4 regions of the Alsobacter sp. SYSU BS001988 genome follow, and region 2 is predicted to be linked to each of the others. Evidence: predicted binding sites of a transcription regulator. Region 2 holds the regulator's gene; each other region holds the start of a gene.
What was found. Region 2 encodes LexA, which represses DNA repair genes until DNA is damaged. Its sites were predicted from a motif close to TGTTCNNNNTGTGTTCNG; they were not measured.
Positions count from the first base shown of each region.

Region 1: a site for LexA is predicted at 1,366-1,383, ahead of ACYVO7_RS21980 (DUF3072 domain-containing protein). Genes of this name have one in related genera too.
Region 3: a site for LexA is predicted at 981-998, ahead of ACYVO7_RS03720 (ImuA family protein). Genes of this name have one in related genera too.
Region 4: a site for LexA is predicted at 1,265-1,282, ahead of recA (recombinase RecA). Genes of this name have one in related genera too.

Region 1 is NZ_JBTAMK010000017.1:10,724-12,921, forward strand. Features, by position in the region: gene ACYVO7_RS21975 (amidase) at 1-1,221, opposite strand, end outside; gene ACYVO7_RS21980 (DUF3072 domain-containing protein) at 1,396-1,683, shown strand; gene ACYVO7_RS21985 (disulfide bond formation protein B) at 1,699-2,198, opposite strand, start outside.
Region 2 is NZ_JBTAMK010000006.1:103,256-105,453, forward strand. Features, by position in the region: gene ACYVO7_RS13705 (ComEC/Rec2 family competence protein) at 1-949, shown strand, start outside; gene lexA (transcriptional repressor LexA) at 976-1,674, opposite strand; gene ACYVO7_RS13715 (molybdopterin molybdotransferase MoeA) at 1,901-2,198, opposite strand, start outside.
Region 3 is NZ_JBTAMK010000001.1:874,552-876,749, forward strand. Features, by position in the region: gene ACYVO7_RS03720 (ImuA family protein) at 1-949, opposite strand, end outside; gene ACYVO7_RS03725 (methyl-accepting chemotaxis protein) at 1,127-2,198, opposite strand, start outside.
Region 4 is NZ_JBTAMK010000002.1:22,185-24,382, reverse strand. Features, by position in the region: gene cckA (cell cycle histidine kinase CckA) at 1-1,029, shown strand, start outside; gene recA (recombinase RecA) at 1,368-2,198, shown strand, end outside.

The DNA.
Region 1 (2,198 bases), on a different contig from region 2:
GTTCCACACCACCGTGTAGCCGATATGCTCGAACGGGCGCTCCGGATCGTGGATCGGCGAGGCCTGTTCGGCCGGGAAGCTCGGCACCGGCGAGGTGGGCGAGAGCACGAAGTCGTGAGCGGCGAAGAGCGCGCCTGCCGCCTTGCGCATCTCCATCGTGCGGTTGTAGCCGCGCATGACGTCGAGCCCGCTGCGCGCCGCGCCCGATTCGGCCCAGGCCCGGATATAGGGCAGGATCAGGTCGCGCTGCGCCGGCGCCAGCCGCGAGACGTCGTCCCAGGCGCGCACGCGCCAGAAATCGTCCAGACCGTCGAGCATCTCGCGCGTCAGCACGGGGGCGACCGGCTCGACGATCGCGCCCGCCGCCTCGAACAGCGAGGCCGCGCGCTCGACGGCCGCCCTCACCTCCGGGTCGAGCGGCAGGCCGGCCCCGATGTCCAGTTGCAGGCCGAGCCGCAGACCCCTGAGGTCGACGGAGAGGTCGTTCCAGTCCACGGCCTGAGGCGGCAGGCTGGTGCCGTCCCGGGGGTCGGGGAGGGACAGGACCGACATCATCAGCGCCGCGTCGGCCACGCTGCGCGTCATCGGCCCCGCAACCCGGCCCAGATAGGGCGGATCGATCGGCACGCGCCCGGCGCTGGGCTTGAGGCCGACGAGGCCGCACCAGCCGGCCGGCAGGCGCACGGACCCGCCGATGTCGGTGCCGAGATGCAGCGGCCCGTAGCCGGCCGCCGCCGCCGCGGCTGCGCCCGCGCTGGAGCCGCCGGGCGTCATGCGCGGGTCCCACGGGTTGCGGGCGAGCTTGTGGAAGCTCGACAGGCCGGAGGAGAGCATGCCGTAGTCGGGCATGGTGGTCTTGGCGAGCAGCACCACGCCGGCTTCGCGAAGCCGCGCCGCCGGGGGCGCGTCGTGCGTCGACGGCGTGAGCGGGGTCGCCGCCGCGCCCAGCGGCGTGGGCGCGCCGATGGTGGCGATGTTCTCCTTGATGGTCGCCGGCACGCCGTCGAGCGGGCCCGCCGGCTCGCCCCGCGCCCATCGGCGCGTCGAGGCCGCCGCGGCGGCGCGGGCGGCGTCGGGGTCGAACAGATAGAGGGCGCACAGTTCCGGCTCGCGCCGGGCGATATGGCGGATCAGCTCCTCGACGGCTTCGCTGGGGCTGAGGCGGCGCGCTGCGTACAGGGCCAGGAGTTCGCGGGCGGACAGAGACGGAATGGAGGTCAAGCGGTCGTCCTCGCGGGGGGGCGGAGCCCGGGCCGATCCGGCCTGGCGCCCGGCGCAGCTTAGACCCGCGCCGCGGCGGCCGAAAGCCGCGCCGGACGCCGCCCCGAACGCCGGAACAAGAGGCCGGGCGCCGCGTTCCTGATCATGAACGAAAACGGAACAGAGAGGCCCGCGATGTCGAGCAAGCCGTCCCCCGCCGCCACCCACAGCCGCAATCCGCAGGATGCGCCCTTCACGGGCGAGAACCCCAAGAAGCCGAGCGACGCGGCGCCGCCCAACTCCAACCAGATCAAGGACCCCGACGACTGGGTCACCGGCGAGGAGCCGATGACGGGCGCGCAGGCCTCCTACCTGAAGACCCTCTCCGAAGAGGCGCACGACCCCGACGCCTTCGACCCGAAGCTCGACAAGGCCGAGGCCTCCAAGCGCATCGACGAGTTGAAGGAGAAGATGGGCCGGTGAGCCGCGCCGGGCGCGTCAGCGCGCCCGGGTGCGCCAGGCGGCGTAGCCCGCCGCGAGGGCCAGGCCGCTGGCGATGACGAAGTTCCAGGCCGCCAGCGACAGTCCGAAGATCCGCATCGCGACCTCGTCGCAGCGGATCACCTTGGTGGTCTGGAGCTGCTTCAGGAAATCGCCCATCGCGGCCGGCTTGGTCACCGGTCCCGTGCAGTCGCTGGGGCCGGCCCACAGCCCCCATTCGACGCCCGCGTGGTAGCCGCCCAGCGCCGCGGCCACGAGGAACACCAGCGCCGCGGAGGCGACCAGCGCCGTGGTGAGGAGATGGCGCGGGCGCCGCGCCGCCGCCCAGGCGGCCACGGCCGCCAGCGGGACGCCGGCGTAATAGGGGATGCGCTGCACCAGGCAGAGCTCGCAGGGCTTCACGCCCAGCGCATGCTCGATGAACAGCGCGCCCCCGATGGTGGCCGCGCCGCCCAGGGCCACGGCGGCGGTGAGCCGGGCCGGGGTGAGGCGGGCGC
Region 2 (2,198 bases):
GGGCCGGATGGTGATCGTCGGCCGGCAGGCCGGATCCTTCGTGACCGAGCAGTGGCTCAGGGCCGATGGCGACGTCCGCGGCGTCGGCGACCCCAGCCTCGGCGCCGGCGCGTCCTGCGATCCGCTCGGCTGCGTGGTCAAAATGGCGGACGGCGAGGCCCTGTCGCAGGTGCTCTCGGCGGCGGCCTTCGCGGAGGACTGCGGCCGCGCCGCCGTCATCGTCACCCCGCTCGCCGCGCCCGCCTGGTGCGACCGTCCGCTGGTGCTCGACCGGACGCGCCTCGCCGCGCTGGGCGCCGTGGCGCTGGTCCGCGAGGGAGAGGGTTTCCGCATCGAGAGCGAGCGCAGCCCTCAGCGGGACCGGCCTTGGATCCCGCGGCCCGCGGCGCCGCGCGAGCCCAGCGCCAAGGCGCTGGAGGCCGCGGCCGCCGCCCGCGCCCGCGCCGCGCAGGGCGGGACGCCCTCCCATGGCGAGGAAGACGACGAAGCGGCGGTCAGCGCGCCGATGGCTCCTGCTCCCGCACCGCCGGCCCCGAGGGCTCCGGCCGGCGCTCCCGCCCAGCCCGTCCGCAGCCCGCCGGCCGCCGCGCCTGCGGCTGAGGATGGGGGCGCGCAGACGCAGGAGGCGCGCCCGGCCGTGTCGCCGCCTTCGCGCAAAAAGAAAAAGAAGAGCAAGGCCACGAGCGCGCCGTCAGCGCTGGCGCCGGCGGAGCCGCGATCCGCTATTGGCGACGCCGAGCCTGCTGACGCCGCGCAGGCTGACGTCACGCCAGCGCAGGCCAAACCCAGCCAAGGTCCGCAGATCCCGTCGCCCAGAGCCAGGACGACTCGTGCGGCCCGCACCGCGCCGCCCGATCCGCGGACGGAACCGGCGGCGCCTGTCCAGCCGGCCCTGAGCCCCGAGGATGACGCCGATCCCGACCCCGATCCCCTCGACGGGAGAAGGTGACCGGCGCGACGCGTCCGAACCGAGGCTCAGTATTTGCGCAGCAGGCTCACCAGCTTGCCCTGGATGCGCACCCGGTCGGGACCGAGAACGCGGGTTTCGAAGGCCGGGTTGGCGGCTTCGAGCGCGATCGAGGAGCCGCGGCGGCGAAGCCGCTTCAGCGTCGCCTCCTCATCGTCGATCAGGGCGACGATGATGTCGCCATTGTCGGCGTTGTCCTGCTTGCGCAGCACAACGGTGTCGCCGTCGAGGATGCCCGCCTCGATCATCGAATCGCCGCGGACCTCGAGGGCGTAGTGCTCGCCGGAGGAGAGCATGTCCGGCGGCAGGCTGATCGTGTGGCTGCGCGACTGGATGGCCGAGATCGGCGTGCCCGCCGCGATCCTGCCCATCACCGGGATGGACACGTTCTGGTTAGCCTCTTCGCCCAGGACCTTGGGGCGGAGCTTGCCGAGATTGCCCTCGATGACGTTCGGGCTGAAGCGGCCCCGGGGCGCCTGACCCGGCACGGACTGCTCGGGCATCCGCACCACCTCGATGGCGCGCGCCCGGTTGGGCAGCCGGCGGATGAAGCCGCGCTCCTCCAGCGCCATGATGAGGCGGTGGATGCCCGACTTCGATTTCAGGTCCAACGCCTCCTTCATCTCGTCGAAAGAGGGCGGCACGCCGTCCTCGCGCAGGCGATCGTGGATGAAGCGCAGGAGTTCGTGCTGCTTTCGCGTCAACATCGCGCAAGGATCTCCGCTGTCCGACGGCGGCCGGGACCACCCGGCGACTCGTCAAAACAAATCACGAACAAACCATACATGTTCAGCCTGTGTTCCGCAATCGTCCCCCGCGATTCCGTCATGGAGGTCAGGCCGCCGCCCGCGCGGGGCGCGTCGCAGCGTCAGGCCGGCGGGCTTGGAAGCGGTCGGCCCGATGCCGCTGGCGTCGGCCGTCGGGCGCGCCTGCTCAGAGCCTCACGATGCGGCAGGGGTCCCCGGCCTTGCCGGGAGGGGCGTGGGGCTTGCGCACCAGGAGGCAGTCGGCTTGCGCCAGCACCCGCAGCATCGATGAATCCTGGCGCCCGAAGGGCGTGGCGCGGAGCTCGCCGCCGGGTCCGCGCTCCAGCGTCGCGCGCAGGTAGTCCTGGCGCGAGTCGTTGGCCGCGACGTCGGCGCCGAGCGTCGCCGTCTCGGTGACGTCGGCCCCGGCTTTCGGGTCGCCCTGGAGCGCGCGGATCAGTGGAGCGAGGAAGAGCCGGCCGCAC
Region 3 (2,198 bases), on a different contig from region 2:
CCGGTCGACCGGGAGCCGCGGCAGGTGCAGCGCCAGCAGGCGCGAGCCTTCCAGCCTGCGCGAAGGCTCCGGGCCTGGAGCTCCAGTCCGGGGCGGCCCGGCCGGGGCCGTCTCGCCGAGCGTCGCGGAACGCGTGTTCATCGGGGTTCCACTCCATGATCCAGCGGTCGCCTTCCCGGCCCGCCTGGGCGTCGTCGGGATCGGCCTCGCATGCGTCGGGACGGCCGGCCGGAGACGCGGCCCTGGCGGGCGCCGACAGCGCGTCCGCGCCCGATTGGCGGCTGCGCGCCAGGGTGACGGCGAAGGCCGGGCGGCCCACCCCGCGCGCCGGCGTCGGCAGGCTCGGGGCGGGTCCCACCATCCAGCGGGTCGCGGCGCCGCCCGGGCCTTCCCGCGCGCCGGGGCGCAGCAGCACCGCCGTGACCCCCGACGCCTCCGCCGCCAGAGCGAGGCGCCGCGTCGCCGTGAGGTCCAGCGTCCTGGGATCGCCCCAGGGCTCGACCAGCACCGCCCCGACGGCCGGGCAGCGCAGGCCCTCCTCGGCCGCCCGCAGCGCGTCGGCGGCGTCGGCGGCCGTCACCAGGATCAGGCGCGAGGGATCGAGCCCGTAGGCGGCGAGGCCCGGCCCATAGGGCGAGCCGGCCTCCAGGGTCGAGAAATCCTGCCGCACCCACAGCCAGTGCGCGGCGCGCTCCCCCGCGCCGGTGAGGCGCGCCGCGATCCCGAGCGCGAACCCGCAGGCCGGCAGCGGGGCGGCCGGCTCGGTCGAGCGCACCTCGTGCAGCGCCCCCCGGCGCAGGCCGCCGCCCAGCGCCCGGTCCGCCCCGGCATGGCCGAGGGTGGCGAAGGCGGCCGCCGGCCGCAGCGCGCGCGCCTGTCCGTCCGCCCCGATGGCGGCGATGCGCTCGCGCAGCGCGGAGACGACGAAAGGCGACGCGGATGCGGGCATGGCTCCACGGGGGTTGGTCAGCGGTGAAATGTGTTCTGTCTTTGTTCTCTATGGATTCCAGCGATTGACGAAGGAGTCAACGAGAGTCTTTCTCCAGGATGCGGGAACGCGTCGGGAACGCGCGCGCCCGCCCAGGCTCCGCTTCCCCAAGCCGCTGAATTGGCCCGGAAATCCCGGCTACGCGGCTTCCAGCATCTGGAAGAACCGCTCCACCTCTTCGCGCATGGCGACGGCCTGGCGGTCGATCTCGCGCACGATGGACAAGAAGGTGCCGGCGCTCTGGGCGCTTTCGAACGAGGACGCGTCCACGTCCTCGGCGAGCTTGGCCATGGCCTGCGCGCCGTCCGCGGTCGACCGGATCGTGGCCGCGATGCTGGCCGTCGAGGCGCGCTGCTGGTCGGCCGTCACCGCGATGGCGGCCGAGATCTCGTCCACTTCGGCGATCTTGGTCTGGATCGCCCGCAGGGCGGCGGCCGATCCGGCCCCGGCCCGCTGCATCGAATCGATCTGCTCGGCGATCTCCGCCGTGGCGCGGGCGGTCTGCGAGGCCAGCGACTTCACCTCCGCGGCCACCACGGCGAAGCCGCGGCCGGCCTCGCCGGCGCGGGCCGCCTCGATGGTGGCGTTGAGGGCCAGGAGGTTGGTCTGCCCGGCGATCTCGCCGATGACCTGCACGACGCCGCCCACCCGGTTCGAAATGGCGGCGAGATCGTCGACCGAGAAGCCGGTCTGGCGCGCGGTCTCGACGGTCTGGCGCACGATCGCGGCCGATTCCACGATGCGCCGTTCGATGTCCTCCACCGAGCGCGACAGCTGCTCGGCCGACGCCGCCGCCTGCGACACCTCCGCGGCGGCCTTGCGGGAGGATTCGGTCAGGAACTCGCTGCCCATGCGCGAGCGGCCGGACGAGGCCGTCATGGCCCCGGCCGCTTCGGCCAGCTGGGTGATCAGGCCGCCGATCTCGTTGATCCAGGCCCGGAGCCGCTGGTCGAAGCTCATGGCGCGGCCCTTGACCTCGGCCTGGCGCCGCAGCACGGCCTCGCGGTCGTCGCGGCTCTTCAGCTCGGTCACCAGATCGTTGTTGCGCTTCACGGCGTCCCGCAGCACGGCGAGAGCGCGGTTCATGTCGCCGATCTCGTCGAAGCGGTCCTGCGGCGGCAGCGCGATGGTGGTGTCGCCTTCCGCCAGCCGCGTCATCGAGCGGGTGAGCTCCTCGATCGGCCGGGCGATCACCACCAAGCTGAGGAAG
Region 4 (2,198 bases), on a different contig from region 2:
CAGAACGCCAACCGGGCGGCCGGCCTCGTGCGCCAGCTGCTGGCGTTCTCGCGCCGGCAGACGCTGCGCCCGCAGGTGATGCATTTCGGCGACGTGCTGTCGGACCTGGGCATGCTGCTGAAGCGCCTGCTGGGCGAGCGGGTGGAGCTCGACGTGCGCCACGGCCGCGACCTGTGGCCGGTGCGCGCCGACCTGACGCAGTTCGAGCAGGTGGTCGTCAACCTCGCCGTCAACGCCCGCGACGCCATGCCGGAGGGCGGGCGGCTCTCCATCCGCACCAGCAACGTACACGCCACCGAGCCGGTCGCGGCCGGCGAGCAGGTGATGCCGGCCGCCGACTACGTGCTGATCGAGATCCAGGATTCGGGCACCGGCATTCCGCAGGAGATCATCGACAAGATCTTCCAGCCCTTCTTCACCACCAAGGAGGTGGGCAAGGGCACGGGCCTCGGCCTCTCCATGGTGTATGGCTTCGTCAAGCAGTCGGGCGGGTTCATCTTCTGCGACAGCGTGGTCGACCGCGGCACCACCTTCCGCATCTATCTGCCGCGCCACAGCGGCGAGGAGAACGCCGACGACCTGCCGCCCGCCAAGGCGGAGGCCGCCAAGGCCGAAGCCGCGCGCGCGGCCGGCGGCAAGCCCAAGCCCAGCGCGGACCTCACCGGCCACGGCGTGGTGCTGCTGGTGGAGGACGAGGAGGCCGTGCGCGCCTTCGGGGCGCGGGCCCTGGCCCAGCGCGGCTACACGGTGCTGGAGGCGTCCTCGGGCGTCGAGGCGCTGGAGGTGTTCGACGAGCAGCAGGGCAAGATCGACCTCGTCGTCTCCGACGTCGTGATGCCGGAGATGGACGGCCCCTCGCTGCTGCGCGAACTGCGCAAGCGCGACACCAAGGCCAAGGTGATCTTCGTCTCCGGCTACGCCGAGGAGGCCTTCAGCAAGAACCTGCCGGACGGCGAGGAATTCTCCTTCCTGCCCAAGCCCTTCACGCTGAAGCAGCTGATCGAGGCGGTGAAGACCGCGCTGGGGTGAGGGCGGCGGCGAACCTTCTCCCCGGAACGGGAGAAGGCGGCGCGCTGCGCCGGATGAGGGGGCGGCGGGAGTCGGCCGCTATGCGGGGCCCTTGAGACACCCCCTCACCCCAGCCCTCTCCCCGTCCCGGGGAGAGGGGGTCTGCCGCGGCCCAGGCCTCATGATGCGGCCCATTCGCAGCGCAACCGCCGCCCCCGGCGTTCTCCGACCCGCGTCGCTGCGCGGTTGCAATGGGTGGAACAAAAAAAGAACTTGCGGGTGAGAACAGAACGTGATCATGTTTGTCTCAGACGCAAGTTGAGACTCGTTTCGCGCTCGTGCCATAAGGATCCCCAGCAATGTCGCAACCCTCGCTCCGGCTCGTTGAAGGGCAATCCATGGACAAGGCCAAGGCGCTGGACGCCGCGCTCTCCCAGATCGAACGGTCCTTCGGCAAGGGCTCGATCATGCGGCTCGGCAAGAACGAGAAGGCGGTCGAGATCGAGACCGTGTCGACCGGCTCGATCGGCCTCGACATCGCGCTCGGCGTCGGCGGCCTGCCGCGCGGGCGCGTGGTGGAGATCTACGGCCCGGAATCCTCCGGCAAGACCACGCTCGCGCTGCACACCGTCGCGGAAGCGCAGAAGAAGGGCGGCGTTTGCGGCTTCATCGACGCCGAGCACGCGCTCGACCCGGTCTACGCCCGCAAGCTCGGCGTGAACCTGGAGGACCTGCTGATCTCGCAGCCCGACACGGGCGAGCAGGCGCTGGAGATCACCGACACGCTGGTGCGCTCGGGCGCGATCGACGTGCTGGTCATCGATTCGGTCGCCGCGCTGGTGCCGCGGGCCGAGATCGAGGGCGAGATGGGCGACGTGCAGCCGGGGCTCCAGGCCAGGCTGATGAGCCAGGCGCTGCGCAAGCTGACGGCGTCGATCTCGCGCTCCAATTGCATGGTCATCTTCATCAACCAGATCCGCATGAAGATCGGCGTGATGTACGGCTCGCCGGAGACCACCACGGGCGGCAACGCGCTGAAGTTCTACGCCTCGGTGCGGCTCGACATCCGCCGCATCGGCTCGATCAAGGACCGCGAGGAGGTCACCGGCAACACGACCCGCGTGAAGGTGGTGAAGAACAAGGTCGCGCCGCCCTTCAAGCAGGTCGAGTTCGACATCATGTATGGCGAG